3 regions of the Lelliottia sp. GFLA7 genome follow, and region 2 is predicted to be linked to each of the others. Evidence: predicted binding sites of a transcription regulator. Region 2 holds the regulator's gene; each other region holds the start of a gene.

The links. Region 2 encodes LexA, which represses DNA repair genes until DNA is damaged. Its sites were predicted from a motif close to TNCTGTATGTACATACAGNA; they were not measured.
Region 1: sulA (SOS-induced cell division inhibitor SulA) is a predicted target of LexA. The motif match lies at 6,511-6,530, and genes of this name have one in related genera.
Region 3: dinB (DNA polymerase IV) is a predicted target of LexA. The motif match lies at 5,667-5,686, and genes of this name have one in related genera.

What each region holds. Positions count from the first base shown of each region.
Region 1 covers NZ_JBWLAQ010000001.1:500,851-511,194, forward strand. The annotation lists gene csgI (curli synthesis inhibitor) at 1-369, shown strand, start outside; gene mgsA (methylglyoxal synthase) at 451-909, shown strand; gene helD (DNA helicase IV) at 944-2,998, opposite strand; gene AC07RN_RS02575 (YccF domain-containing protein) at 3,122-3,568, shown strand; gene yccS (YccS family putative transporter) at 3,588-5,750, shown strand; gene AC07RN_RS02585 (TfoX/Sxy family DNA transformation protein) at 5,707-6,333, opposite strand; gene sulA (SOS-induced cell division inhibitor SulA) at 6,551-7,060, shown strand; gene ompA (porin OmpA) at 7,417-8,472, shown strand; gene matP (macrodomain Ter protein MatP) at 8,534-8,989, opposite strand; gene AC07RN_RS02605 (AAA family ATPase) at 9,176-10,344, shown strand, end outside.
Region 2 covers NZ_JBWLAQ010000003.1:29,520-39,863, forward strand. The annotation lists gene malK (maltose/maltodextrin ABC transporter ATP-binding protein MalK) at 1-72, shown strand, start outside; gene AC07RN_RS10425 (maltoporin) at 144-1,481, shown strand; gene malM (maltose operon protein MalM) at 1,597-2,544, shown strand; gene ubiC (chorismate lyase) at 2,726-3,223, shown strand; gene ubiA (4-hydroxybenzoate octaprenyltransferase) at 3,236-4,105, shown strand; gene plsB (glycerol-3-phosphate 1-O-acyltransferase PlsB) at 4,456-6,876, opposite strand; gene AC07RN_RS10450 (diacylglycerol kinase) at 7,031-7,399, shown strand; gene lexA (transcriptional repressor LexA) at 7,509-8,117, shown strand; gene dinF (MATE family efflux transporter DinF) at 8,184-9,503, shown strand; gene AC07RN_RS10465 (CsbD family protein) at 9,649-9,858, shown strand; gene zur (zinc uptake transcriptional repressor Zur) at 9,943-10,344, opposite strand, start outside.
Region 3 covers NZ_JBWLAQ010000014.1:16,157-26,500, forward strand. The annotation lists gene AC07RN_RS20675 (amidohydrolase) at 1-420, opposite strand, end outside; gene fadE (acyl-CoA dehydrogenase FadE) at 529-2,973, opposite strand; gene lpcA (D-sedoheptulose 7-phosphate isomerase) at 3,212-3,790, shown strand; gene AC07RN_RS20690 (class II glutamine amidotransferase) at 3,939-4,706, shown strand; gene dpaA (peptidoglycan meso-diaminopimelic acid protein amidase) at 4,677-5,417, opposite strand; gene dinB (DNA polymerase IV) at 5,704-6,762, shown strand; gene pepD (cytosol nonspecific dipeptidase) at 6,815-8,272, opposite strand; gene gpt (xanthine phosphoribosyltransferase) at 8,532-8,990, shown strand; gene frsA (esterase FrsA) at 9,100-10,344, shown strand.

The DNA of each region.
Region 1 (10,344 bases), on a different contig from region 2:
CCGCGTCTGGAAAACGAACAGGAATCCGAGGCGTTTGAGGCAGCGCCGCGAATTGAATTACTGGATGGCGATGCCATGCCCATTCCCGTGAAGCTGGATATTTTGGCATTAACCAAAACGCCGAAGGGAACGGATTATGAAGCGGACACCGAACGCTACAACAAAGCGGGCAAAAGCGCGTCGTTACCGGGATTCGCCACCATGATGGCCGACGACAGCACGCTTTTATCCGGCGTATCGGAACTGGATGTGATCCCCCCGCAATCTCAAACGCTGACCGAACAGCGGCTTAAATTCTGGTTCCAGCAGGCCGATCCCGAGACCCGCACGCGATTTTTGCAATGGGCGAAGCAGCAACCTTCGTCATAAGCCGCATTTTTTTGCCCTTTCTCTTGCAGCATCAGGCGCTTCCCGTCATCTTGTAGCCAGTTAACCTGACGGAAAGAGATTATGGAACTGACGACACGTACCCTACCAGAACGTAAGCACATTGCGCTGGTGGCACACGATCATTGCAAAAAAATGCTGCTTAACTGGGTTCAGCGCCACCAGCCGTTGCTGGAAAAACACAACCTGTCGGCGACAGGCACCACGGGCAATCTGATTCATCGTGAAACAGGGCTGGAAGTGAATGCGATGCTGAGCGGCCCGTTGGGTGGCGACCAGCAGGTCGGCGCGCAGATTTCGGAAGGCAAAATTGATGTGCTGATTTTCTTCTGGGATCCGCTGAACGCAGTCCCACACGATCCGGATGTGAAAGCCTTGCTACGCCTCGCAACGGTATGGAATATCCCTGTGGCCACTAACCTTTCAACCGCAGACTTTATTATTGAGTCACCGCACTTCAACTCATCGGTTGAGATTCTGATCCCTGATTACCCGCGTTATCTGGCCGAGCGTCTCAAGTAAAAAGATGCCGGGCTAACATTGAGCCCGGCACACACTAGGGTTTTCTCGCCACTGGTACATCGATATTTTTCAGAATATCCACAAAACAGGATGGATTATCCTTAGCGAACAGCAGCCAAACCCGGTGACGCGCACGGGTCATCGCGACATAGAGCAGCCGACGTTCTTCCGCATCGGGGTAATCTTCTGTCTCGGGCAACAGCGCCTGTTCCATAACTGACTCCCGCGCCGGTGCCGGGAAACCATCGCTCCCGTCCTGTAAGCCGAGCACAATCACGAAATCTGCCTCCTGCCCTTTGCTGGCGTGGATGGTCATGAAATCAAGCTGTAGCTTGGGCCAGCGCATGGCCGCTTTTTCCAGAAGTGACGGTTTAAGATGATGATAGCGCGCCAGAATCAGAATCCGTTCGTCTGCTTTGACAAATCCGCTCAACTTATCAAGCAGGGCTTCAAGCTGATCGTCTGGCAGCAGCATGACGGCTTTTTTATCGCCCGATGAAAGACTGTTGAGCGGTTTTGCCAGCTGATGGGGGTTTTGCTGAATAAACCGGTTAGCGATTTCACCGATGCGCGAGTTAAAGCGATAGGTGGTATCCAGATCGCTGCGATCGCCTTCGCCAAAGTAGTGGTGGAACGCGGTCGTTAACGACAGTTGAGCCCCACTGAATCGATAAATGGCCTGCCAGTCGTCACCTACTGCAAATAACGAGGTGTGTTTATTTTGTGCTCGTAATGCGGCCAGCAAAGCGGCGCGCTGCGGAGAGATATCCTGAAATTCGTCCACCAGAATATGCTTCCAGGGGCTGACGAAACGGCCCTTCTCGAGAATGATAATGGCCTGATGAATCAGCCCGGAGAAATCCACCGCGTTTTCTTCTTTCAGCGCGGTTTTCCAGGCTTTCACTAGCGGCGCCATCAGTTTGACGCGTTTTGTAAAGAGCGCGCGCACTTCCTCGGGCGCACTCTCAATCATCTCCGCCTGTGAACCACCATGCATGCGCATCAGACTCACCCAGCGGTCCAGACGCGATCCCAGACGCCGCATCAGTTTTTCATCCTGCCAGAAACTGCCTTCAGGTACCGTCCAGTTGAGTTCTTCTTCAAGCCACTGTCGCCATCCCTTTGCCATGGCCTTTTTTTCGCTACACTGCTGCTGCAACGTCTTAATAAACAAAGAAAGCCTGGCCTGGGTGTCGTTTTCCAGTTTACTGATAACAGGCGCTTTTTTACTGCCCTGCTGAATGATGTGCAGGGCCAGTGCGTGGAATGTTCTGGCCGTGATGTCTCGCGTATGCAACCGGTCGTGAATACGTTCGTCCATTTCTTGCGCGGCTTTACGCCCAAACGCCAACAGCAGAATTTGCTCGGCTGTCGCTTCGCCTCTGGCGAGCAACCATCCTGCGCGGGCCACCAGCACTGATGTTTTTCCGCTGCCTGCGCCCGCCAGCACCAGCAGTGAATGCTCCCCGTTGACCACGGCTCGCGCCTGCGCAGGGTTTAAAGGCGAAGATTCGATTTGGCTGAAGAATTCCGCGTGCTGCGCCAGCATCTCGTCGGTCCATGCCTGATTATGCGCGAGCCTGCTTTTATCTATATCGGTTAACCACGCCTGGCATTGACGCCAGGCATCGCGGCAATTTTCAAACTCATCAAGTCGTGAAACCGGAAGCGGAAGCGCGGTAAGGGCCTGGTGAATGCGTTGCTGCATGTCAGCCGTTTGGGCGCGCGTGAGCCATTTTTTTTGTTCACTGCTCTGCGCGATATCGGCTAAAACCTGCTGGAGCACTTGCCTCGCGACCTCGCTCATCTCATCGCTCCACTTTTGCCAGAGCGTATTGAGCTGATGATGAAATCGCTGGGTTTCGGCCCATTCCGTTCCATGCAAACGAACCACTTTATCCGCAGGTAAGACAAACTCCAGTTCGCCCCACACCAGGCCGCGCTTGCAATGAATAGCTAATAACTGATTGAACGGAATGAGGTACTCGTGACGCTCGCCCGAGACTTTCACGCCAGCGTTGAGCAGAACAACTTTATCGTAAGGATGTTGCGCCAGGCGTTTGCCTAATGATGTTGCTTTTAGTTCCATGTCCAGCCTGATCCACGCAGTGATAGTTTACGCATTAGTTTACCTGCCAGTTTTCAGGTGCTCCAGCCTAAAAAAACGTTACAATCATCAGGCTTTAATCATATCGAAAAGAAGTGAGGGTTTATGCGTACCGTTCTGAATATTTTGAACTTTGTCCTTGGCGGTTTTGCCACGACGCTTTCCTGGCTTTTTGCCACGCTGGTCAGCATTGTGCTGATTTTTACACTTCCGCTAACGCGCTCGTGCTGGGAAATCACCAAACTGTCCTTTGTGCCTTACGGCAATGAAGCCATTCATGTTGATGAACTCGAGCCCGGCAACAAAAATGTCCTGATGAATACTGGCGGAACATTGCTGAATATTTTATGGCTGATCTTCTTTGGCTGGTGGTTGTGCCTGATGCACATCGCAGTAGGCATTACACAGTGTATTACGATTATCGGTATTCCGGTTGGGATCGCCAACTTCAAGATTGCGGCTATTGCTCTGTGGCCGGTAGGTCGACGCGTAGTCGCCGTGGAAGTTGCGCAGGCTGCACGTGAATCCAATGCCCGCCGTCGTTTTCAGTAAATAAGGATAAGCCGCCCACATGCTAAGCCCATTGCTTCGCAGATACACATGGAACAGTGCCTGGCTCTATAACGTCAGGATTTTTATCGCGCTTTGCGGCGCGGCAGCGCTGCCGTGGTGGCTCGGCGACGTTAAACTCACTATCCCGCTGATACTCGGCGTGGTTGCAGGCGCACTCGCCGATCTTGACGATCGGCTTGTTGGTCGCTTGCGAAACCTCGTGATTACACTGGTCTGCTTTTTTATTGCTTCCGCATCGGTCGAGCTGCTTTTCCCGTGGCCGTGGTTATTCGCCCTCGGGTTGATGGTTTCTACCACCGGGTTTATTTTGCTGGGGGGGCTTGGGCAGCGCTATGCAACCATTGCGTTTGGCGCGCTGCTGATCGCGATTTATACCATGTTGGGCATATCGCTTTATGACCAGTGGTATCAGCAGCCACTCCTGCTGCTAATGGGGGCCATCTGGTACAACGTACTTACGCTGACCGGGCACCTCATTTTCCCGATTCGCCCGTTGCAGGATAATCTCGCCCGGAGTTACGAACAGCTGGCGCACTATCTGGAACTCAAGTCCCGACTTTTCGATCCCGATATAGAAGAAGAGAGTCAGTCGCCGCTATACGATCTCGCTCTGGCGAACGGACAGCTTGTGGCCACGCTCAACCAAACTAAAGTCTCCTTGCTCACCCGCTTACGTGGCGACCGCGGTCAGCGAGGAACCCGGCAAACGCTGCACTATTACTTTGTCGCTCAGGATATTCATGAGCGCGCCAGTTCATCGCATATTCAGTACGCTGCGTTGCGCGAGAAGTTTCGTTATAGCGACGTGATGTTCCGCTTCCAGCGACTGCTTTCGATGCAATCCCAGGCTTGTCAGCAACTGGCTCGTTCCATTTTGCTGCGAACGCCGTATCAACACGACCAGCGGTTTGAGCGCGCTTTTACTCATCTCGACGCCGCTCTGGATCGCGTTCAGGCAAGCGGTACATCGCCGGATCAGATGAAAGCCCTCGGCTTCTTGCTGAACAACCTGCGCGCCATCGATGCGCAGCTCGCGACAATCGAGTCGGAGCAGGCGTTGGCAAGGCCGGGTCATGATACTGAAAACCAACTTGCCGATGACGGACTGCATGGTGTTTCAGATATATGGCTTCGTTTGAGCCGTAACATTACGCCCGAGTCGGCACTTTTTCGTCATGCGGTGCGGATGTCTGCCGTGCTTTGCACAGGTTATGCTTTTATCCAAATAACGGGCTTAAACCATGGCTATTGGATTCTGCTGACCAGCCTGTTTGTCTGTCAGCCAAACTATAATGCGACGCGTCACCGGCTCGCGTTAAGAATCATCGGAACCCTTGTGGGGGTCGCCATTGGGCTTCCTGTGCTCTATTTCGTCCCGTCAATTGAAGGACAACTGATCCTTATAGTGATTACCGGGGTCCTGTTTTTCGCATTTCGTCACGTCCAGTATGCGCACGCTACGATGTTCATCACCCTGCTGGTTCTGCTTTGCTTCAACCTGCTAGGTGAAGGCTTTGAAGTTGCGCTGCCACGCGTGATTGACACGCTAATTGGTTGCGCCATTGCCTGGGCAGCAGTGAGCTTTATCTGGCCAGACTGGCGTTTCAGGAACTTACCGCGCGCACTGGATCTCGCGATCAATGCGAACTGCCGCTATCTCGACGCTATTCTTGAGCAGTACCATCAGGGTCGTGACAACCGTCTGGCGTATCGTATTGCCAGACGTGATGCGCACAACCGTGATGCGGAACTGGCTTCAGTTGTCTCGAACATGTCAACGGAACCCCGTGCAACACCAGAAATTCGCGAGGTAGCCTTCCGGCTTCTATGTCTTAACCACACCTTCACCAGCTATATTTCGACCCTGGGTGCGCATCGTGAACAGTTAACTAATCCCAACATCCTAGCCTTACTTGATGACACCGTATGTTACGTTGACGATGCGCTTCATCATCGTCCCGCTGACGAGCCACGTGTACAAATGGCGATTGACGAACTCAGCCAGCGCATCGCGCATTTTGATCCCGGTACAGACAGCAAAGCTCCGCTTATCCTCCAGCAAACGGGCTTGCTCATTGCCCTTCTGCCCGAGATCTGTCGACTACAACAACAAATCGCTACTTATCGGAATGATTATCAGGCTTTACAGAAAGCGCATTAAACCACTCATTAAGCTCCCGACGCCTGGCAGTCGGGAGTGCCGCCTCATGTAACCCTTCGATAGCCCCCGCGAGAGCAAACAGGACCTTAATGCCGAGGTGCTTGTTTTTAGCTCTAATTTTCAGCCAACTTTCTTCAGCGCCTAACATTCGGAGCATCGTTTCACTGGTAATACCCGCTTCGTAGAGGAGAACTTCAATCTGGAAAGTCAGGTTGGGCAAATCTTTGAGCCTGTGCCGATTATCCCGCTCGACACGTTCCAGTCGTGCTGCTTCTAATGCAAAGCTGGAAAGTTGCAGGAGCTTTTCCCGATCCTGCCAAAGCCCCTCATCCACGCGGTAATAGTTCAACAGAACGGGCCTGCCACGTTTTACCAATTCCAGATATGCCGAATTATGTTTTACACAGTACTGCGCGCTCTCTTCACACGCTCGCAGATACAGTTCGCCCTCCGACACCATGGCGAACACAGCCTCATTTACCGCTAATGTATAGCCACCAAAAAGTGCCCTATGGTGGATATCACCCAAAGATGAGAGGTATTCTTGGGATTTATAGATCCGTTCGTATGATATCTTTTTCATGATATTATCCTTTAAAATCATGCAGTAACAACGCCATTAATTACTATCGGATCCGCTAGCAGAAAAATAGGCAACTTATTGTCACTCGGCAAGATGAATTTTCCATATTGGCCGATCTCGAACGAAATTTGCGAGGCGCTTTCCGAAATTGAGGTTGATCTTTAGTCATACAGGGGTTACTGTATATTCATACAGTAACTACAGGGCTGGAATGATTATGCACACTTCAATCTATGCAAATCGCTCAACATCTTTTTCTCCATCCGCGGGAAATGACACGCAAAATACTTTCGAGCGTGTTTCGACCGGGATGATAAGTGAAGTGGTTTATCGTGAAGACCAGCCCTTGATGACACAGTTGCTGTTGTTGCCGTTATTGCAGCAGCTCGGTCAACAGTCACGCTGGCAGCTCTGGTTAACGCCAAAGCAAAAATTGAGTCGCGAATGGGTTCAATCTGCTGGATTACCGCTCGCGAAAGTGATGCAGATTAGCCAACTCGCCCCATGCCATACGGTAGATTCAATGATTCGCGCATTGCGCACTGGGAATTACAGCGTGGTGATTGGCTGGCTATCAGAAGAATTAACGGAAGATGAACATTTTCGTTTGGTTGAAGCCGCCGAAGAAGGTAACGCGATCGGCTTGATAATGCGTCCAGTTAATCCCGATTCTCTCGGCAGAGGACACCTGTCTGGGCTAAAAATTCACTCTAATTTGTATCATTAAGTAAATTTAAGATTTTTCCTGGAACTTTTTTTGACAGTTGGACAGCCGATTAGTTCCATAAGAAAAAACTTCGTCAACGCCTGTCTGGCGCGGTTTCCCTTAATTTTACAGCATAAAATCCGCATTCAAAATGTTAAATATTATGTATACGGAGCTTTTTTTTTCATATGCCTGACGGAGTTCACACTTGTAAGTTTTGAACTACGTTGTAGACTTTACATCGCCAGGGGTGCTCGGTCTAAGCCGAAGATATCGGTAGAGTTACTAGTTTGAGCTCGCCCCCCGGTGAAGGATTTAACCGTGATTTCTCAACGAGATCTTCATGGCGATTTTTGGATGATAACGAGGCGCAAAAAATGAAAAAGACAGCTATCGCGATTGCAGTGGCACTGGCTGGCTTCGCTACCGTAGCGCAGGCCGCTCCGAAAGATAATACCTGGTATGCAGGTGGCAAACTGGGCTGGTCTCAGTTCCACGACACTGGCTGGTACAACAGCACCCTGAACAACGATGGCCCAACTCATGAAAGCCAGCTCGGTGCAGGTGCGTTTGGTGGCTATCAGGTTAACCCGTATGTTGGCTTTGAAATGGGTTACGACTGGTTAGGTCGTATGCCATACAAAGGCGACAACGTTAACGGCGCATTCAAAGCTCAAGGCGTACAGCTGACCGCTAAACTGGGTTACCCGGTAACTGACGATCTGGACGTGTATACCCGTCTGGGCGGCATGGTATGGCGCGCAGACTCCAGCAACAGCATCCGTGGCGACGACCATGACACTGGCGTATCTCCAGTATTCGCTGGTGGCGTAGAGTGGGCAATGACCCGCGATATCGCTACCCGTCTGGAATACCAGTGGGTTAACAACATCGGCGACGGCAACACCGTTGGTGTTCGTCCAGACAACGGCATGCTGAGCGTAGGTGTTTCCTATCGTTTCGGCCAGCAGGAAGAAGCAGCGCCAATCGTTGCTCCAGCTCCGGCACCTGCTCCAGAAGTACAGACCAAGCACTTCACTCTGAAGTCTGACGTTCTGTTCAACTTCAACAAAGCGACTCTGAAACCAGAAGGTCAGCAGGCACTGGATCAGCTGTACACTCAGCTGAGCAATCTGGATCCTAAAGACGGTTCAGTAGTGGTTCTGGGTTACACCGACCGTATCGGTTCTGACGCTTACAACCAGGGTCTGTCCGAGAAACGTGCACAGTCTGTAGTTGATTACCTCGTGTCTAAAGGTATCCCAGCTAACAAGATCTCTCCACGTGGTATGGGCGAATCCAACCCAGTGACTGGCGCTACCTGTGACAACGTGAAACCTCGCGCTGCACTGATCGACTGCCTGGCACCAGATCGTCGCGTAGAGATCGAAGTTAAAGGTATCAAAGACGTTGTAACTCAGCCTGCGGCATAAGTTATCGTCTTATAAAAAAACCCCGCCATGCGGGGTTTTTTATTATCTGAAGAAACGTGGTTCACTCTTTTTTTCCCAGCATCGCCTGAAGATCGTTTTTCAGCGTAGACATCTGGTTGGCATATTTCTCTTTGTGCTCCGCATCTTCAATCAACTGTACGACCGTTTCAGAAAGCGTTTTACCCCGCCGTTGAGCAAGCCCCGCTAATCGTTGCCAGACCATGAACTCAAGATCGATTGATTTCTTGCGAGTGTGCTGATGCTCAGCGTTAAAGTGCCGTTTGCGGCGAGCGCGGATGGTCTGTTTCATACGGTTCAGTAATGCTGGGTTGATATGCTTCTCTATCCAGCTATTAACATGCACCGGTTCGTTTTCGAGTGTCAGTAATAAATCCACCGCTTCTTTTGCAGCACTGGCTTCGATGTAGCAGGTGATCAGCTCCCCTTCACGGTGCTTTTTGACCAGGTACTTCCATTTCCAGCCGCTTTCGAGATTTTCCAGTTGTTGATATTTCATTGCGATCTCAGTGTTACCTCGTAACTCTGTTCAGAATATCAGTTTTTTGACAATCTGCTGAAAAGAAATCATATCCTGTGAGCTGTTACGCCGCTTTCGCTGCCTGATTTACCTAATCCCGGTTGGGCAGAGACCGATGCTTACGGTATACTCCACGGTTTTACATCTAACTAAAAAACATCAACTTTGACCATTACGAAACTAGCATGGCGTGATTTAGTTCCTGATACCGAAAGCTATCAGACGCTATTTACACAGCCAAACCTCGCAAAAGAGCACGACTTCATACTTAGCGATACGCAACCGCGTTTGCACTACGCGCTTGAGCAGGTGTTAAGTCCATGGACAACCTCCCCTTTCATGCTGCTGAAGGCTCCTGAAGAAGCTGAGTATTTGGCGCTGATTGCCGATGCTGCGCGTGAGTTGCGGCCTGAAGAAAGCACTGTATATGGCGGCCAATACCGTATCGCGGGACGTGATGTTACTTTCGAGCCAGCCGCACACGCTGAAGATGACTTCGCCGCCATGGGCGAAGTCATAACGGCCGAGTGGGCTGAAGCTGAACAACTCTTTGGCTGCCTGCGTCATTTTAACGGCGAGTTGAGCTTACAACCGGGGCTGGTGCATAAAGCCAACGGTGGTGTCCTGATTATCTCGCTGCGCACGCTTATGGCACAACCGCTGCTGTGGATGCGTCTGAAGACAATTGTGACTCATCAGCGTTTCGACTGGCTCTCCTATGACGAATCGCGCCCATTGCCAGTTTCCGTGCCTTCGATGCCCGTTTCGTTAAAAGTGATTTTGACTGGCGATCGCGAGTCGCTGGCTGATTTCCAGGAAATGGAGCCGGAATTAGCCGAACAGGCTGTCTATTCCGAATTTGAAGATAACATCCAGATTGCCGATGCCGACGATATGTCGCAATGGGGTCAGTGGGTGATGGCCATGGCTGAGCGTTACGAATTGCCAATACCAGCGGAAGATGCATGGCCGAGTTTAATTCGTGAGGCCACGCGCTACACGGGTGACCAGGAAACGCTCCCGCTATGCCCTCTGTGGATTGGAAAGCAATTACGCGAAGTGGGCGTTATCTGTGGGCAGGAATCGTTTACGGGCGAACAGTTCTCGCAGATGCTGGCGCAGCGTGAATGGCGAGAAGGGTATCTTGCCGATCGTATGCAGGATGAAATCCTGTTTGAGCAAATCCTGGTCGAAACCGAAGGCGAACGAGTAGGCCAGATTAACGCGTTGTCAGTCGTTGAGTTCCCCGGACATCCGCGTGCCTTTGGCGAACCCTCGCGCATCAGTTGCGTCGTACACATTGGCGATGGTGAGTTTACTGACGTCGAACGTAA
Region 2 (10,344 bases):
CCAGAGCGTTGCCATCTGTTCCGTGAGGATGGCACCGCATGTCGTCGGTTGCACAAAGAGCCCGGCGTTTAAGCACTCCCAATAAAAGGCACGAAACCGACAGGTGAAGTGTTCAAAGAAAAGCAATGATCTCAGGAGATAGAATAATGATTACTCTGCGCAAAGTTCCTCTGGCACTCGCCATTGCGGCAGGCATCTTGTCTGCCCAGGCCGGTGCTGTCGACTTTAAAGGTTATGCTCGTTCTGGCATTGGCTGGACCGGGAGTGGTGGTGAGCAGCAATGCTTCCAGGCAACGGGTGCCCAAAGTAAATATCGTCTCGGTAACGAATGTGAAACGTATGCCGAGATTAAACTGGGTCAGGAAGTCTGGAAAGAAGGTGATAAGAGCTTCTATTTCGATACCAACGTAGCGTATTCCGTTGCACAGCAGAATGACTGGGAAGCGACTGACCCGGCATTCCGTGAAGCAAACGTGCAGGGTAAAAACCTGATTGATTGGCTGCCAGGTTCTACCATTTGGGCCGGTAAGCGTTTCTATCAACGTCATGACGTTCACATGATCGACTTCTACTACTGGGATATTTCTGGTCCTGGTGCGGGTCTGGAAAACATCGACGTCGGCTTCGGTAAACTGTCTCTGGCTGCGACGCGTTCTTCTGAAGCGGGCGGTTCTTCTTCATTCGCCAGCAACAGCATTTATGACTACACCACGCGCACAGCGAATGACGTTTTCGACGTTCGTTTAGCGCAGATGGAAATTAACCCAGGCGGAACGCTGGAACTGGGTGCCGATTATGGCCGTGCCAATGAACGTGATGGCTATTATCTGGTTGACGGTGCATCAAAAGATGGCTGGATGTTCACCGCAGAACACACCCAAAGCATGTTGAAAGGCTTCAACAAGTTTGTCCTGCAATATGCGACTGATTCTATGACCTCTCAGGGTAAAGGCCTGTCGCAAGGTTCAAGCATCGGCACCTCCGATAATATCAACTATGCGATGAACAATAATGGCCACCTGTGGCGTGTTCTGGACCACGGTGCGATCTCCTTAGGCGATAGCTGGGACCTGATGTATGTCGGTATGTATCAGGACATCAATCTGGACAGCAATAATGGTACTAAGTGGTGGACAGTGGGCGTGCGTCCAATGTTCAAATGGACGCCAATCATGAGTACCTTGCTGGAAGTTGGCTATGACAACGTTAAGTCTCAAGAGACTGGCGATACCAACAACCAATACAAAATCACCCTGGCACAACAATGGCAGGCTGGCGACAGCATCTGGTCTCGCCCGGCAATTCGTGTATTCGCGACCTATGCCAAGTGGGATGAAAAATGGGGCTATGCGCCAAGCGGTAATAACACCAAAGCGGGTTATAACCCAGGCGTTGCTTACAGTGACACTTCTCTGAACAGCTTTAGCCGTGGCGACAACGATGAGTGGTCATTCGGCGCTCAGATGGAAATCTGGTGGTAATACCGTCTTAATCTGACGAACTGATCAAACAGAGGGGCGAAAGCCCCTCTATCCCTTAGGAACGGCGCGCTATTGCCCGGCTACCGCTGAACCTGTGCTTTATGAGGTGATAACAATGAAAATGAAGAAAAGTCTCGTAGCCCTTTGCTTATCAGCGGGATTATTGGCCAGCGTTCCTGCCATCACGCTCGCAAATGTGAATTTTGTTCCACAGAATACAACGACGGCTCCGGCTATTCCGGCGGCGGCGTTGCAGCAACTTGTATGGACCCCAGTCGATCAGTCTAAAACGCAAACGACTCAGCTTTCGACCGGTGGCCAAACCCTGAATGTCCCTGGTATCACTGGCCCCGTAGCGGCCTATAGCGTGCCGGCAAACATTGGTGAGCTGACCTTGACGCTCTCCAGTGAAGTGAACAAACAAACCAGCGTTTTTGCACCGAATGTGTTGATTCTCGATCAGAATCTGACGCCATCTGCATTCTTCCCAAGCGAATACTTTACCTATCAAGAACCCGGTGTGATGAGCGCCGATCGTCTTGGTGGGGTGATGCGCCTGACGCCAGCGTTGGGTCAGCAGAAGATCTATGTGCTGGTCTTCACGACTGACAAAGATCTCCAGCAAACAACAACGCTGCTGGACCCGGCAAAAGCCTATGCCAAAGGTATCGGTAACGCTGTACCGGATATCCCGGATCCTATTGCCCGTCATACCACAGACGGCGTTGTGAAATTGAAAGTGTCTACCAATAGCGCCTCAAGTGTTCTGGTCGGGCCGCTCTTTGGTTCTTCTTCTACCGGGCCTGTCACTGTGGGCAACACCGCAGCGCCTGCGCCAGCTTATGCAGCGCCAGCAACGACTGCTGCCGCTCCTGCACTTGCTCCGGTGAAAAAATCTGCACCGGTACTGAACGATACTGAAACCTACTTCAACAAAGCGATCAAACAGGCCGTTGATAGCGGCGATGTCGACAAAGCGCTGAAGCTGCTTGATGAAGCTGAGCGTTTAGGTTCAACCACTGCCCGTTCGACCTTTATCAGCAGTGTAAAAGGCAAGGGGTGACCGTCTCCCCACAGTGCTGATTTTGTCAGTAGTTTAGTGCGCCTGAGTGGGCGCACTTTTTTTGGCGCTGTTTATGCTGTTGCGCCACTGTTGCGATAATGTTCGCTAATCCACGTTTGAACGCCCCCAACCTGCATTTCTGCGATACAATAGCCATACGTTATGTATCGGAGAGTCTGGCATGTCACACCCTGCGCTAACGCAACTGCGTGCGCTGCGCTATTTTGACCAAATACCCGCGCTGAGCCCTGAGCAACTCGACTGGTTGCTGCTGGAAGATTCCATGACGAAACGTTTTGAGCAGCAGGGGAAAAACGTCACCGTGACGCTGATTCAGGAAGGATTTGTGTCCGCTGATGAGGTCTCCAGCGAGCTACCGTTGTTGCCAAAAGAAGAACGCTACTGGCTGCGTGAAATCCTGCTATGCGCGGATGGCGAGCCATGGCTTGCCGGGCGCACCGTCGTTCCGGAATCCACGCTTTCTGGCCCAGAACTGGCTCTGCAAACATTGGGTAAAACCCCGCTGGGACGCTATCTTTTTACGTCGTCCGAGCTCACCCGTGATTTTATTGAAATAGGGCGCGATGCCGATCTGTGGGGACGCCGTTCCCGCCTGCGCTTAAGCGGCAAACCGTTAATGCTGACGGAACTGTTTTTGCCCGCATCGCCGTTGTACTAAGAGGATATGAAAATGGAGTGGAGTCTGACGCAGGATAAGCTGCTGGCCTTTCACCGCCTGATGCGAACAGATAAACCGATCGGTGCTTTGCTGCTGCTGTGGCCAACGCTGTGGGCACTGTGGGTCGCGGCTCCCGGTTTGCCACCGCTGTGGATCCTGGCGGTCTTCGTGGCTGGCGTCTGGCTGATGCGCGCGGCGGGTTGCGTGGTGAATGATTATGCCGATCGTAAGTTTGACGGACACGTTAAACGCACCGCCAATCGCCCACTGCCCAGCGGCCAGGTATCGGAAAAAGAGGCGCGCACGCTGTTTGTTGTGCTGGTCGTACTCGCTTTCCTGCTGGTGCTCACGCTTAATACCATGACGATTTTGCTTTCGGTGGCGGCGCTGGCGCTGGCGTGGGTATATCCGTTCATGAAGCGTTATACGCATTTGCCGCAGGTGGTGCTAGGCGCAGCGTTCGGCTGGTCAATTCCCATGGCGTTTGCTGCCGTCAGTGAGTCCGTGCCGCTGAGCTGCTGGCTGATGTTTCTCGCCAACATCTTGTGGGCGGTGGCCTACGACACTCAATACGCTATGGTCGACCGTGATGATGACCTGAAAATCGGCATCAAATCGACGGCGATTTTATTCGGTCGTCACGACAAGCTGATCATTGGGATATTGCAGGTCGCCGTACTGGCGCTGATGGTGGTCATTGGCCGTCTGAACGGGCTGAACTGGGAGTTTTACTGGTCGGTGCTGGTGGCGGGACTGTTGTTTGCGTATCAGCAAAAGCTGATCGCCAGGCGCGATCGTGAAGCCTGCTTTAAAGCCTTCCTGAATAATAACTACGTTGGACTGGTGCTGTTTTTAGGTCTGGCGATGAGTTACTGGTCTTAGGTCAACGCAAAACGGTCTCGATAGTGACCGTTTTTAGTGTTTGCTCCCTCTCCCGTGGGAGAGGGCTGGGGTGAGGGCAACAGACCGCACAAGGCCAAAAGCAAAACGGCAACCTCGTTGTCGTTTTTGATGTCTTCTCCCTCTCCCTGTGGGAGAGGGCTGGGGTGAGGGCATCAGACCGCACAAGGCCAAAAACAAAACGGTAACACCGTTGTCGTTTTTGATGTCTTCTCCCTCTCCCTGTGGGAGAGGGTTGGGGTGAGGGCATCAGGCCGCACAAGGCCAAAGCAAAACGGCAACCATCAGGTTGCCGTTTTAGTTTCCGCACTAAAGCGGATCGCAGAAACCCGCTACTCGTCCTGCGTTGCACTCTCAATCGTCAAACGCACATCAGACGTAATCAGTTCCGCCAGCATCTGATAAACCTTCATGGTTTCACCAGGCTCGGCATCTCCGGTATCGCTGATATAACCTTCGTCACGCAGCGTCAGCACCAATGAGCTAAACACCGCTTTATCGAAGAATTCTGGTGCGTTGATGCCGTGCAGCACAGACAAACGCTGAGCCAACGTGCGGCTCTCTTTTTCCAGCGTTCCACGGTTAATGGACGGATTAGCGCTCAGCAGCCAGAAGGTGATGGCGTAGCGTTGCAGCGTCTCTCGTGCGCCAGCAGCCAGCAGTTGAAGCGTGCGAGAACGTGACGGATTGATATGCAGCTCATCGCCTTTCACCGCGATCAACCCCTGACGGAGCAACTCTTCGGTCAATTTATCCAGCTCTGCCGCCAGCTCGTCTTTGCTCCAGCGCAGGAACAACTCCGCTTTCAACATCGGGTAAAGCACTTCAACATGACGCAGTATTTCCTGACGGGAAATACGACGGTGCTGAGTGATGATGGCAGCCATCAACGACGGCAGCATCAGCATATGCGCGATATTGTTGCGATAGTACGTCATCAACACCGCCTGCTCGCGCGGCAGAATGATGATGTCACCAATCGTGTCCTTCTCGACCTCGAACTTGTTCATTTGCAGCGCATGGTCAATCAGTTGACCCGCCGTCACAGACGGTACGGTTGAGTCCGTTGAGTACGGAACATGGCGCATCATGTCGAGATAACAGTCGAGCTGTTCGGTTAGCTGTTCGCGCGTCAGTGAGCGCTGACGCGAGGCCAGTAGCGCGGTACAACACAGGTTCATGGCGTTAGCCGCACCCGCATTGTTAATACGCACCATCAAATCGGCAGCAATATTGTTTACCGTAGGCGTCAACCACGCCGGGCGAATGGCTTCGATCGGATCGATAGACTCTCGCCATTCTGGTACATGCTGGTTCAGATACGTCATCAGTGGCATCGGTTCGCCAAAGTTAACGTAGCCCTGACCGAGATTACGCAGCTTGCTCAGACCGCGCAGCATCTGCGGTAAGCTCTCTTTCTCTTTCGTCGCGCCACGCAGCTCTTTAGCGTAAGTGCCCACTTCCATCACGTGCTCGTAACCGATATAAATCGGCACCAGCGTAATAGGACGTGTACCGCCGCGCAGCATGGCCTGAATGGTCATCGACAGCGTCCCGGTTTTCGGATCGAGCAGACGACCGGTACGGGAACGACCACCTTCGACAAAGTACTCTACGGAGTAGCCGCGGCTGAACAGTTCGCCCAGATATTCGCGGAATACCGTTGAATAGAGCTTGTTGCCCTTGAAGGTACGACGAATAAAGAACGCGCCCAGTCGGCGGAAAATCGGACCTGCTGGCCAGAAATTCAGGTTGATCCCGGCGGCGATATGCGGCGGAACCAGCCCCTGGTGATAGAGCACGTAGGAGAGCAGCAGATAATCCATGTGGCTGCGGTGGCAAGGCACATAGACAATCTCATGGCCGTCGTGGGCCAACTGGCGCACACGCTCGGCGTTGTGAACGTTAATCCCCTGGTACAGACGGTTCCAGGTGAAGCTCAGGATACGGTCAGACAGACGGATCATCTCGTAAGAGAAGTTCGCGGCAATCTCTTCCATCAGTGCGATAGCGTTTTGCTGCGCTTTCTCATGGGAGATTTTCTTGCTTCGCGCTTCGTCTTCAACCGCGCGAGCAATCGCTTTGGATGCCAGCAGTTTGTTGAACAGATCCTGACGCGCAGGTAAGCGTGGCCCCACAGCGGCTAAACGCTGACGGGCGAAGTGCATACGCGCAACGCGTGCCAGTTTTTGGGCGATAATTTTATCGGTGCCGTGCTCATCAGCCATGTGGCGTAACGACACCGACGGCGAGAAACGAACAAAACTATCGCGACCCAACCATGACACGGCAAAGAATTTTTGGACGCCGTTAAGCATGCGCAACGGCGGATTCTCTTCACCTTTTTGACGCCCTGGACGACGACCAAACATCACCGACACCGGCACCATCTGGACATCCAGATCGGGGTTGCTGCGGTGCAGATCAAGATAGTCGTGGAACAGTTTGATCGACTCTTCTTTCGGCGTGTAATAGGTAAACACGCGCGGCCCGCCGTGGATAAACACATAGCGAGGGAGAAGGGTGCCGTCGATTTCCAGGGGTTCCAAAGGATCCGGTAAATCGTGCGCCAGACATTGGGCGCGCAGCGTGAGTAAGTCTGCCTTCGAGTTATAAGGCAAAACGTACATAATAGGGCGTGAGGTATCGAGCCCTAATTCCAGCGCGGGTTCCGCCGGGATAGACTTACTTTTTACCAGTACGCTTAATGGTAAATTAAGTAATTTGTAGTAAATTCGTGGCCAGCCGGACATAAACGATGTAAAGCCTCTGGTTAATAATGCAATTGCGGCGCAAGGATAACAGAAAGCGCGCAAGATTTCTGTTGTTACCCGTCATACTTCAGGCTGCTGCGAAACCCGCCGCAGCCCTTGTTACTGACGCTAAATCTAATAAAAGGTTCTTTTAATGGCCAATAATACCACTGGGTTTACCCGAATCATCAAAGCTGCCGGTTATTCATGGAAAGGTTTCCGCGCGGCATGGATAAATGAAGCCGCCTTCCGGCAAGAAGGCGTTGCCGCAATTATTGCCGTGATTATCGCGTGCTTCCTTGATGTTGATGCTATCACCCGCGTACTTCTCATCAGCTCAGTACTGTTGGTGATGATAGTGGAAATTCTCAACAGCGCTATCGAAGCCGTTGTTGACCGTATTGGCTCTGATTTCCACGAACTTTCTGGTCGTGCGAAAGACATGGGCTCTGCCGCTGTACTGCTGGCGATTATCATCGCTGCCATTACCTGGGTCACCCTCCTTTGGTCACATTTTCGATAAGCTTTCAGGAATCGAATAAGTCTCTGGTTTTTTGTGCAGTTTTTGATTCCAAATTCGCCTTTGACTGTATATACTCACAGCATAACTGTATATACACCCAGGGGGCGGAATGAAAGCGTTAACGGCCAGACAGCAAGAGGTGTTTGATCTCATCAGGGATCACATCAGCCAGACGGGAATGCCACCCACGCGTGCGGAAATCGCACAGCGCCTGGGCTTCCGTTCACCAAACGCCGCGGAAGAGCATCTTAAAGCGCTGGCACGTAAAGGCGTTCTTGAGATTGTTTCAGGCGCGTCTCGCGGTATCCGCTTACTGGTGGAAGAAGAAACGGGCATCCCTCTTATCGGTCGCGTTGCGGCGGGTGAGCCGTTGCTGGCACAGCAGCACATTGAAGGCCACTATCAGGTTGATCCGGGTATGTTTAAGCCGAGCGCAGATTTCTTACTGCGTGTTAGCGGTATGTCCATGAAGGATATTGGTATTCTGGACGGCGATCTGTTGGCGGTACATAAAACTCAGGATGTGCGCAACGGACAGGTTGTTGTTGCGCGTATTGACGACGAAGTCACGGTTAAGCGCCTGAAAAAACAGGGTAACACCGTGCAACTTCTGCCTGAAAACAGTGAGTTTTCTCCGATTCTGGTGGATCTGCGCGAGCAAACCTTCTCTATTGAAGGGTTGGCGGTTGGCGTTATCCGCAACGGTGAATGGCTGTAATTTCTCTCTGACAGGCTGCGTCATCCACGCAGCCTGACTGTCTTATCTCGCTTCCGGTAATTTCCTATGTCTCTGCTGACAACTTCAGACAAGGCATTATGGCGTCTTGCGCTGCCAATGATTTTTTCCAATATCACCGTTCCTTTGCTTGGACTGGTGGATACGGGCGTCATTGGACATCTTGATTCTCCCGTCTATTTAGGTGGCATCGCGATTGGTGCGATGGCGACCAGCTTCCTCTTTATGCTGCTCCTGTTTTTGCGCATGAGCACGACCGGACTGACCGCCCAGGCCTTTGGCGCGAAAGATCCGGTACGCCTTGGGCGGGCGCTGGTTCAGCCGCTGATCCTGGCGTTAGGTGCCGGGCTACTGATTGTCGTATTGCGTACACCTCTGATCGATCTGGCGCTGCATATTGTCGGTGGCAGCGAAGCCGTGCTGGAACAGGCGCGCCGTTTTCTGGAGATTCGCTGGCTCAGCGCCCCTGCTTCACTCGCTAACCTCGTTCTGCTTGGCTGGCTACTCGGTGTGCAATATGTCCGTGCCCCGGTCATTTTGCTGGTGGTGGGGAATGTCCTGAATATCGTTCTCGATCTGTGGCTGGTGATGGGTTTGCATATGAATGTGCAGGGTGCCGCACTGGCAACCGTTGTCGCGGAATATGCCACGTTCTTTATCGGCTTATGGATGGTCAAACGTGTATTGGTGATGCGTGGCGTTTCGCTCGCGATGCTGAAAAATGCCTGGCGGGGCAATATGCGCAAGCTGCTGGCGCTGAACCGCGACATCATGTTGCGCTCTCTGTTGCTCCAGCTATGCTTCGGTGCGATGACCGTATTGGGCGCGCGTCTTGGGCCTGAGATCGTTGCGGTCAACGCGGTGCTGATGACGCTACTGACGTTTACCGCTTATGCGCTGGATGGTTTTGCCTATGCCGTTGAGGCCCACTCGGGTCAGGCATACGGTGCGCGGCAGGCCGGAAAATTACAAGAAGTCTGGCGTGCTGCCTGTCGTCAGTCCGGGTTGGTCGCACTGGTGTTTGCGCTGATTTACGCTCTCTTTGGTGGGCATATTGTCGCCCTTCTGACGTCATTACCTGAACTGCGTGAGCTGGCTCGTCATTACATTTTCTGGCAAGTGGTTTTACCGGTGGTGGGTGTCTGGTGTTATTTGCTGGATGGCATGTTCATTGGTGCGACCCGGGGCGCGGAAATGCGCAATAGCATGGCGGTCGCCGCGGCGGGTTTCGGTTTGACCTTGCTCACCGTCCCCTATTTGGGGAACCATGGTTTGTGGCTGGCGTTAGCTGTCTTTCTTGCTCTGCGAGGCCTGTCGCTGTGGGTTATCTGGCGGCGTCACTGGCGCAAAAACAGCTGGTTCTCGTAGCGGCTTCTTTTGGCAAAATGGTTAAAGATTCTGAATATCGAAACGACTGCCGAATCCTTATCTACAATTATTATCACGTCCAGCAGGAAATGAACGTAACGGACGATACAAATTTACGTGATAACCGAACGATGAGGACATGATTATGAATAAAGACGAAATCGGCGGTAACTGGAAACAGTTTAAAGGTAAAGCGAAAGAGCAGTGGGGTAAGCTGACTGACGATGATATGACCATTATCGAAGGTAAGCGTGACCAACTGGTCGGTAAAATTCAGGAACGTTACGGTTACCAGAAAGATCAGGCCGAGAAAGAGGTCGGTGATTGGGAAAAACGTCACGATTATCGCTGGTAGGTAATTCTGTAGCGAAAAGTTCTACCCGAAAATACATGGACGTACTATCCCTGAGGGCGGCTTAAAGGCCGCCCGATTTGCATTTTAGCGCGGCTTCTTTTTTACATGAATTGAGTGATCGTGCTGACACGCATCTTGATGACTGCACGCTTCCACCTCCACACAGGCCGAACACAGGCCATGTGCTTCAATCACATTATGACGTAGCGCAAAGCCCATTTTGGCCGCCAGCGAATGCATAATGTCTTCTACCCCTTCCGCCGCTTTTTCCTTCACGGCTCCGCATCGGTCGCAGATAAACATCGCAGATGTGTGCGTCGGTTGATCGAACAAGTGGCAAAGCACATAGCTGTTTGTTGATTCCACTTTATGCACAAAGCCTTGTTCCAGCAGGAAATCGAGCGCACGGTAAACCGTCGGCGGTTTAGCCTGCGGCTCGTTAACACGCAGCAGATCAAGCAAATCGTAAGCGCTGATCGCGTTTTG
Region 3 (10,344 bases), on a different contig from region 2:
CACCAGCGGCAGGATCCGCCAGCCGCGCCACTCAAAGATCACCCGCTCGTGACCCGCTTCGTAATGATGATGCTCATCCGCCATGCGGAACAGATGGCGTTTGTCGTAAAAGTGCAGCGTACCGTCCGGCTCGACCAGCAGGAAGCGGTTAACGGGGCCGCGATCGGTTTGCAGCGCCGCGCTTCCCGCTACCAGGGCATTGGTTTGCTGAGCCTTGGTATGCATCCAGGCGACCACTTCGTCCTGCGGCAGAGACTGTTTTGCCGCCTCCATGGCGAAGCCGGTCGTGAACATTTCTGGCAGAACAATCACATCGCGCCCGGAAATATCTTCGAGCTGGCGATCAAAATGGCGCAGGTTGGCAGGGCCATCCATCCACACCAGGGGTTGTTGCAGTAGGGTAATCTTCAAACCAGGCACAATTCAGACTCCTCGTCAGACAGCATTTTGACACTGTAGCACGGGGCAAAGAGAAAATGTGGCAATAAAAAACCCCGCACAGGGCGGGGTTAGTGGGAGCGTAGCGGGTTATGCCGCTTCAGATTTGCGGACCTGCTCCGGCAGCTTTACCGGCTTGGTCGCCAGCTCGTCGTGCTCGAAATCATCGACGTTGATACTGCGCAGACGGCTCTCTTCGGCTTTAATCAAAACGGCGGCTTCGGTGTGATCGATAATTCCACCCGCCAGCGCCTGTTCTGCCAGCGCATCCAGACGTGTAAACGGCAGGTTTTTGCCGAGCTGTTTGCAGATCTTCTGATGGATAGGATCGGCAGCCATGACGTCCAGCAGCGCCGCTTCCAGCAGACCGACCGGATTGTGCTCGCTTGGCGTCAGGTACTGACCGCGGCCAATACGGGAGCGCGTCGCGCTTGGGACCTGCAGGATCTTCGCCACTTTGTGATCGAGTTTATCGGACGGGGCGAGATAGTGACGCCCGGTCGGGAAGATCACCACGCGCAACGCGCCTGCAACCAGTCGATTCGGGAAGTTCGCCAGCAGATCGTCAATCGCCTGTTCTGCTTTATACAGCGCATCCTGTACGCCCCAGTGCACCAGCGGCAGATCCGCTTCGTGACGGCCTTCATCGTCGTAGCGTTTCAGCGTGGCAGATGCGAGGAACACCTGGCTTAACACATCGCCGAGACGGGCAGAGATACGCTCGCGGCGCTTCAGGCTGCCGCCCAGGACGGCCATCGACACGTCAGACAGCAGCGCGAGGTTAGCGCTCAGACGGTTCAGGTGCTGGTAATAGCGTTTGGTTGCATCGCCGGTTGGCGTGGCGCTGGTCAAACCGCGCGTCAGGCCGAGCCAGAAGCTGCGTACTTTGTTGCTGCCCACGTGGCCGATATGCTTGAACAGCAGCTTATCGAAGGCGTTGACGTCGTTATTCTGCGCCGCCGCCATCTCTTCCAGCACATACGGATGGCAGCGAATCGCGCCCTGACCGAAGATCATCATGCTGCGGGTCAGAATGTTTGCCCCCTCAACGGTGATGGCAATCGGTGCGCCCTGATATCCGCGTGCCAGGAAGTTGCTCTCGCCAAGCATGATGCCTTTGCCGCCCGCGATATCCATTGCATCAATAATTGACTGCTGTGCGCGGTGGGTACAGTGATACTTCACGATAGCCGACAGCACCGCCGGTTTTTCACCGAGCATGATGCCGTAAGTGATCAGCGATGCAGCGGCGTCCATCACGTAAGCGTTGCCCGCGATACGTGCCAGCGGCTCTTCGATACCTTCCATCTTGCCGATGGAGATTTTGAACTGGCGGCGAATGTGCGCGTAGGCGCCGATACCCATCGCCACAGACTTCAGGCTGCCGGTAGAGTTTGACGGCAAGGTGATACCGCGACCGACCGACAGACATTCCACCAGCATCCGCCAGCCCTGACCGGCCATGCTCGGACCGCCGATGATGTAATCAATCGGCACAAAAATGTCTTCGCCACGGGTTGGACCGTTCTGGAACGGGACGTTCAGCGGGAAGTGGCGGCGACCAATTTCAACGCCCGGCGTGGAGGTTGGGATCAGCGCACAGGTAATGCCCAGATCTTCTTCATCGCCCAGCAGTTTGTCGGGGTCAGAGAGCTTAAAGGCCAGACCCAGTACGGTCGCGATAGGCGCAAGGGTGATATAGCGTTTGTTCCAGGTCAGGCGCATACCCAGCACCTGCTGACCCTGCCAATCGCCCATGCAGACCACGCCGGTATCCGGGATCGCACCGGCATCAGAACCCGCTTCCGGGCTGGTCAGCGCGAAGCATGGAATTTCCTGTCCACGAGCCAGACGCGGCAGATAGTGATCTTTTTGCGCTTCAGTGCCGTAATGTTGCAGCAATTCGCCCGGGCCTAACGAGTTCGGTACGCCGACGGTGATCGCCAGAATCCCGGAGACACCTGCCAGTTTTTGCAGGACGCGAGCCTGAGCGTAAGCGGAGAATTCCAGACCGCCGTACTCTTTTTTGATGATCATCGCGAAGAAGCGATGCTCTTTAAGGAACGCCCACAGCTCCGGCGGGAGATCGGCCATTTCATGGGTGATCTGGAAGTCGTTCGCCATGCGGCATGCTTCTTCAACCGGGCCGTCGATAAAGGCCACTTCTTCGGCCGTTAAACGCGGCTGCGGATAGTTGTGCAGTTTTTTCCAGTCAGGATTTCCCTGGAACAGATCGCCTTCCCACCAGGTTGTGCCCGCGTCGATTGCCTCTTTTTCAGTGCGGGACATCGGCGGCATCACTTTACGGAAGCCTTTAAACACGGGCGCGGAAATCATCGACTTACGCATCGCCGGTACGTTCAGCGGCAGCAGGATGATGGCCAGCGGCAGGACAAGCCAGATAGTCCACAGGCCCGAAAGACCCAGCGCAGCGGTCCAGGCCAGTAAAATCAGGCTGCTCAGAAGTAAACCTACGCGGTGATAAAACAGCACACCGAGCAGAACAACGGTTGCGAGAATGCTCAAAATCATCATAAAGAAAAGCTCCCTGTCTTGTAGGAGGTCTGACCACTTGTGATGATATGGTTGTAGTGGATGTTATTTCTTTTAGCAATACGTTCACAAAATAATTACAACCTGGTTCACAATGTTCAGGGTGTGGCAGGCACGAATCATCAAAACGCCGGATGATTCGCATGGCTTTAGCTTCTCGCTTTTATCGCTATCCGGTACACTCCGTAAGTTATTTCATCAATACTGAAGGATTATCCTCATGTACCAGGATCTTATTCGTAACGAACTGAACGAAGCAGCGGAAACGTTAGCTAACTTTCTGAAAGATGAAGCCAATATTCATGCAATTCAGCGCGCGGCGGTTCTGCTGGCGGACAGCTTTAAAGCAGGCGGCAAAGTGATCTCGTGCGGTAACGGCGGCTCTCACTGCGATGCGATGCACTTTGCAGAAGAGCTGACCGGTCGCTACCGTGAAAACCGTCCGGGCTATCCGGCGATTGCGATTTCTGACGTGAGCCACATCTCCTGCGTGGGTAACGACTTCGGTTATGACCATATCTTCTCTCGTTACGTTGAAGCGGTTGGTCGTGAAGGTGACGTTCTGCTGGGTATTTCTACTTCCGGTAACTCCGCAAACGTTGCCAAAGCGATCGAAGCGGCGCGTGAGAAGGGGATGAAAGTCATCACTCTGACCGGTAAAGATGGCGGTAAGATGGCAGGTTCAGCGGATATTGAAATTCGTGTGCCGCACTTCGGCTACGCCGACCGCGTTCAGGAGATTCACATCAAAGTGATTCATATCCTGATTCAGTTGATCGAAAAAGAGATGGTTAAGTAAGACGGCTCTTTTGTTTGCCATTTTGAAGCCGGGCAGTGCTCGCACTTGTGACGTACACAGGTACGCGCCGGGTGTCGCGCGCTGTCCGTATCCAAACTGGCTGTAACCATTACGCCTTCTCGCGTTCAGGCGTTTTTGGAGGTGATGTATGTGCGAATTGCTCGGGATGAGCGCCAATGTGCCAACCGATATCTGCTTTAGTTTCACCGGGCTGGTGCAGCGCGGTGGAGGAACCGGGCCGCATAAAGACGGCTGGGGCATTACCTTCTACGAAGGCAAAGGCTGTCGCACGTTCAAAGATCCGCAACCGAGCTTTAACTCCCCGATTGCCAAACTGGTGCAGGATTACCCGATCAAATCCCGCTCGGTGATCGCGCATATTCGTCAGGCGAATCGCGGTGAAGTGGCGCTGGAAAATACCCATCCCTTTACCCGTGAACTGTGGGGCCGCAACTGGACTTACGCGCATAACGGACAGCTGACGGGTTATAAAACGCTGGAGACGGGCAATTTCCGCCCAGTGGGGGAAACCGACAGTGAAAAGGCGTTTTGCTGGCTGCTGCATAAGCTTGCCGAGCGCTATCCGCGTACGCCGACCAACATGACCGCCGTGTTCAAATACATCGGCTCGCTGGCCTGTGAGCTGCGTGAGAAGGGGGTCTTTAATATGCTGCTGTCGGATGGGCGCTACGTGATGGCGTTCTGCTCGACCAATCTGTTTTGGATAACGCGCCGCGCGCCGTTTGGTGTCGCGAAGCTGCTCGATCCGGATGTGGAAATTGATTTTCAAACGGAGACCACACCTAACGATGTGGTCACGGTGATCGCCACTCAGCCACTGACGGGCAATGAAACCTGGCAAAAGATTATGCCAGGCGAGTGGGTCTTATTTTGTCTCGGGGACCGCGTAATTTGACGCCAGCTGTGGATGGACGACTTCGTGGCTCAGCGGTTTGCTGACGATGTAGCGTCCATCTGCAACCGAAACGGTTGGCGGTTTATGCGTCTGCTCGAAGTAGTCATAGCCCGGTTTTAGCTGTTTCCAGAACTCCGAGTAGGTCGAGAACTTATGACGCTGCATGTTGGCATCCGTCATTCTGAACGGATAGATGCTCACCTGCACGCCCGCCTGACCAAACACCAGTGCGCCAGTCACAAACTGGAAAATCTCATCAATACCGCCGTCCGTCATGGCGTAACAGCCAATAGACACGCAGGCACCGTGAATCATCAGGTATTTGCCGTCGTAACCGTGTGCACGGTCATAGGCGTTCGGGAAGCCGATATTAATGGCTTTATAAAAGCGGCTGTCAGGTTTGAGCTGATTACGTTGAACGGTGTAGAACCCTTCAGGACTTTTGAAATCACCCTGACGCTGTTTCGGGCCTAATCCGCCGGAATAACTACAGATTTTGTAGCTATCAAGCAGTTGATATGTCTCGCCCATTTTGACAAATAGATCGAGTGTGCGTTCTTCCTTGAAGATCTGAATATAAACCGGTGATCCCATTAACTGCTGTTTATATTCTTTGCTGATTGGTGTTGTTGAACTGTTGCTACTTAATAGCCCAGCAAACGAGAGACACGGAATCAGAAGCATCGCAATGAACAATGCGATTTTACGCATACTACAAGTTCCTTGATAAAGCCAAACCAACTTGCCAGGACGGCAAAAGAGACCCGAAATCAGAATATTCTGGATTAGGAGCGCTCACATTAGCATCGCTGAATTTTTTCGCAAGCGCGAAGCCATGAGTTTACAAAATAGTTTTCTTTATACTGCATTCACGGCGGAATAACTGTAAGAACAGTGTAAAAGCGCGCCTTATTCGGACGATTGCCTTCGCGACAGAGTGCTTCTCAATGTCTCAACTTTTACTGTATACTTATCCAGTGATGAGTGAGGGCTTACTATGCGCAAAATAATCCATGTCGATATGGACTGCTTTTTTGCCGCAGTAGAGATGCGAGACAATCCGGCGTTGCGGGATGTCCCCATCGCGATTGGCGGTAGCCGCGTCAAGCGTGGCGTAATCAGCACCGCCAATTATCCGGCGCGCAAATTTGGCGTGCGCAGCGCCATGCCTACAGCGATGGCGCTCAAGCTCTGCCCTCATCTGATTCTGCTGCCCGGCCGTTTCGATGCTTATAAAGAGGCCTCGGTTCGTATTCAGGAAATCTTCTCCCGTTACACTTCGCTTATTGAACCGCTGTCGCTGGATGAAGCTTATCTGGACGTGACGGACAGCCTGCACTGCCACGGCTCCGCCACGCTAATGGCGCAGGAGATCCGCCAGACCATTTCTGATGAACTGAATCTCACCGCTTCGGCGGGGATCGCGCCGGTAAAGTTTCTCGCCAAAATCGCCTCGGATCTCAACAAACCTAACGGCCAGTACGTGATCACGCCCGATGAGGTTCCGCATTTTTTGAAAACCCTGCCGCTGAGTAAAATACCCGGTGTCGGCAAAGTCTCCGCCGCCAAGCTGGAAAACCTGGGGCTGCGCACCTGTGAAGACGTGCAGAAAAGCGATCTGGCGATGCTGCTGAAGCGTTTTGGTAAGTTTGGGCGCGTGCTGTGGGAGCGCAGTCAGGGGATTGACGAGCGCAGTATCAACAATGAACGCCTGCGCAAATCCGTGGGTGTCGAGCGCACGCTGGCAGACGATATTCACGACTGGAACGATTGCGAAACGATTATCACCGAACAGCTTTATCCCGAGCTGGAACGGCGGCTGGCAAAAGTGAAGCCGGATCTGCTGATTGCGCGCCAGGGCGTGAAGCTGAAATTTAACGATTTCCAGCAAACCACGCAGGAACACGTCTGGCCGAAACTTAACAAAGACGATCTGATTGCGACAGCAAAGAAAACCTGGCAAGAACGCCGCGCGGGAAGGGGAGTCAGGCTGGTGGGCCTGCATGTCACGCTGCTCGATCCTCAGCTTGAGCGACAACTGGTACTGGGGCTATAAAAAAGCCCGGCGCTAACCGGGCTTTTCATGTCACTCTCTTAAGAGAGGGCGATTATTTTGCCGGAATGGATTTCAGCAGTTCGGTCAGCAGCGTCCAGTAGTGGCCCACGCTTTCGATATGAACCTGTTCATCCGGGGAGTGCGGCCCGGTGATGGTCGGCCCAATGGACACCATATCCATATCCGGGTACGGTTTTTTGAACAGACCGCACTCAAGACCGGCGTGGATCACCTGAATATTTGGTGTGCTGTTGAACAGACGCTGATAAGTCTCGCGCACCAGTGCCATCACCGGAGAGCTTGCGTCTGGCTGCCAGCCTGGGTAGCTGCCTTTAGCAGACGTTTTCGCGCCAGACAGTTTGCCCAACGATTCCAGCATGCTCACCACGTACTCTTTACCGCTGTCGATAAGAGAACGGATCAGGCAGATGATTTCTGCGCTGTCGTCGCTCATGGTCACAACGCCCACGTTCAGGGAGGTTTCTACCACGCCTTTCGCCACGTCAGAGTTACGGATCACGCCGTTTGGCGTCGCGTTCAGCAGCTGAACAAAGCTGTCACGTGACGGTTTGGTCAGCGCCGCTTTATCGCTGGATACGGCTTCCAGAACCACGGTCAGATTTTTCTCTTTCGCGGCCAGTTCGTTTTTCAGGATATCCAGATACTCGGTCGACAGTTTTTTCAGCGCGTCGACTTTATCCGCGGCAATGGCAACGGTCGCGAAGGCTTCACGTGGGATCGCGTTACGCAACGTACCGCCGTTGAAATCCACCAGACGCAAATCCAGTTCGTCTGCATGACCCGCCAGGAAGCGCGCCAGCAGTTTGTTGGCATTACCCAGGCCCAGGTGAATATCACCGCCTGAGTGACCGCCTTTCAGCCCTTTCAGCGTCAGCTTGAAGGTCTGGAAACCGGCCGGAACCGCTTCACGGGACAGCGGCAGCGTAGAGATAAAATCAATCCCGCCCGCGCAACCCATGTAGATCTCACCTTCTTCTTCTGAGTCGGTGTTGATCAGGATATCCGCCTGCAGCCAGTTGGCCTGCAAACCGAATGCGCCGTCCATGCCGGCTTCTTCGGTCATGGTCAGCAGCACTTCCAGCGGACCGTGTTCAACGCGATCGTCGGCCAGCACGGCCAGCGCTGACGCCATACCGATACCGTTATCGGCGCCGAGCGTCGTGCCGCGCGCTTTGATCCACTCGCCGTCAATGTACGGCTGAATCGGATCTTTGGTGAAGTCGTGTTCAGTGTCGTTGTTCTTCTGCGGAACCATGTCCAGGTGCGCCTGAAGCACAACCGGTTTACGGTTTTCCATCCCTGCAGTAGCCGCTTTACGAATCAGAATATTGCCAACCTGATCGCGTTCAGCGTGCAGGCCTTTTTCCTTCGCCCAGCCCATAATATGTTCGGCAAGCTGTTCTTCGTGATAGGACGGGTGAGGAATGGAACAGATTTTGGCAAAAATATCCCACAGCGGCTGTGGAGATAATTGAGACAGTTCAGACACGATGAGTCTCCTTGTCGTGGCGCTGCAACAAGCTTGCAGGTCACAGGGTTAGCAGATTAATAGTCACCACAAGTCGGGCTTGCGAGATAAGGTCGAGAATACCACTTTCTCCGTCTGCTGCTAGCATAATGCAAGTAAAAACTCCGGCCAGCGCCGCTTAATACTGGTTTTTAGCGCGTCAGATCTCTATAATCTCGCGCAACCTATTTCCCCCTCGAACACTTTTTAAGCCGTATATACACAGGCTGGGACACTTCACATGAGCGAAAAATACGTCGTCACCTGGGACATGTTGCAGATTCACGCCCGCAAGCTTGCTGCGCGTCTGATGCCTTCTGAACAGTGGAAAGGCATTATTGCCGTTAGCCGTGGCGGTCTGGTGCCTGGCGCACTGCTGGCGCGTGAACTGGGTATTCGTCATGTTGATACCGTTTGCATCTCCAGCTATGACCACGATAACCAGCGTGAGCTGACCGTGCTGAAACGCGCTGAAGGCGATGGCGAAGGCTTTATCGTGATTGACGATCTGGTCGACACCGGCGGTACCGCGGTTGCGATCCGTGACATGTATCCAAAAGCGCATTTCGTCACGATTTTCGCCAAACCGGCCGGTCAGCCGCTGGTTGACGATTACGTTATCGATATCCCGCAGGATACCTGGATTGAACAGCCATGGGATATGGGCGTGGCCTTCGTCCCGCCAATTTCAGGCCGTTAATACCGCCTCGACATTATTTTTAACGCCCGGTGATGCCGGGCGTTGTTTTATTTAGCCTGCACCGCGTTACAATAGCCGCTATGACACGTCATCATGGAGGCAGAGCGCAATGACTCAGGCGAATCTCAGCGAAACCCTGTTCAAACCCCGTTTCAAGCACCCGGAAACGTCGACGCTGGTGCGTCGTTTCAACCCCGGCACTCAGCCCGCAGTTCAGTCCGCCCTGGATGGCAAAACCGTGCCGCACTGGTATCGCATGATCAACCGCCTGATGTGGATTTGGCGCGGTATTGACGCGCGTGAGATCCTCGAAGTCCAGGCGCGCATCGTCATGAGTGAAGCCGACCGTACCGACAGTGAACTTTACGATACCGTTGTGGGGTATCGTGGCGGAAACTGGATCTACGAGTGGGCCACGCAGGCGATGGTCTGGCAGCAAAAGGCGACACAGGAGCCAGATCAAACCCTCAGCGGCCAACACTGGCTGCACGCCGCCAATCTCTACAGCATTGCGGCCTATCCCCATCTCAAAGGCGATGACCTGGCTGAACAAGCGCAGGCGCTGGCCAATCGTGCTTACGAAGAAGCGGCACAGCGATTACCCTGCAACATGCGTGAAATCGAATTCCCCATCCCCGGCGGTGCATCGGTGACCGGATTCTTGCATATGCCGCCAGGCGAAGGCCCGTTCCCGACGGTACTGATGTGCGGCGGTCTCGACTCCCTGCAAATTGACTATTACAGCCTGTTTGAGCGTTACTTCGCACCAAAAGGGATCGCGATGCTGACGCTGGATATGCCGTCGATCGGTTTTTCATCGAAATGGAAACTGACGCAAGATTCCAGTTTGCTGCACCAGCATGCGCTGAAAGCACTCGAGAATATTCCGTGGGTGGATCACACCCGCGTGGCTGCATTTGGCTTCCGTTTTGGGGCCAACGTCGCGGTGCGCCTTGCGTATCTGGAGTCGTCCCGTCTGAAAGCGGTCGCGTGTCTTGGGCCGGTAGTCCACGCGTTACTCAGCGATCCGCAGCGTCAGGCAAGCGTGCCGGAAATGTATCTGGACGTACTGGCAAGCCGCCTTGGCATGCATGATGCATCAGATGAAGCGCTGCGCGTAGAACTGAACCGTTACTCGTTAAAAACGCAGGGTTTGCTGGGGCGTCGTTGCCCAACCCCGATGATGTCGGGTTTCTGGAAAAATGACCCGTTCAGCCCGGAAGAAGAGTCGCGTTTAATCACGTCGTCATCTTTGGATGGCAAACTGCTGGAGATCCCCTTCAGTCCGGTGTATCAGAATTTTGACAAAGGGCTGAAAGAGATTACACGTTGGATCACGCAGAGATTGTGTTAA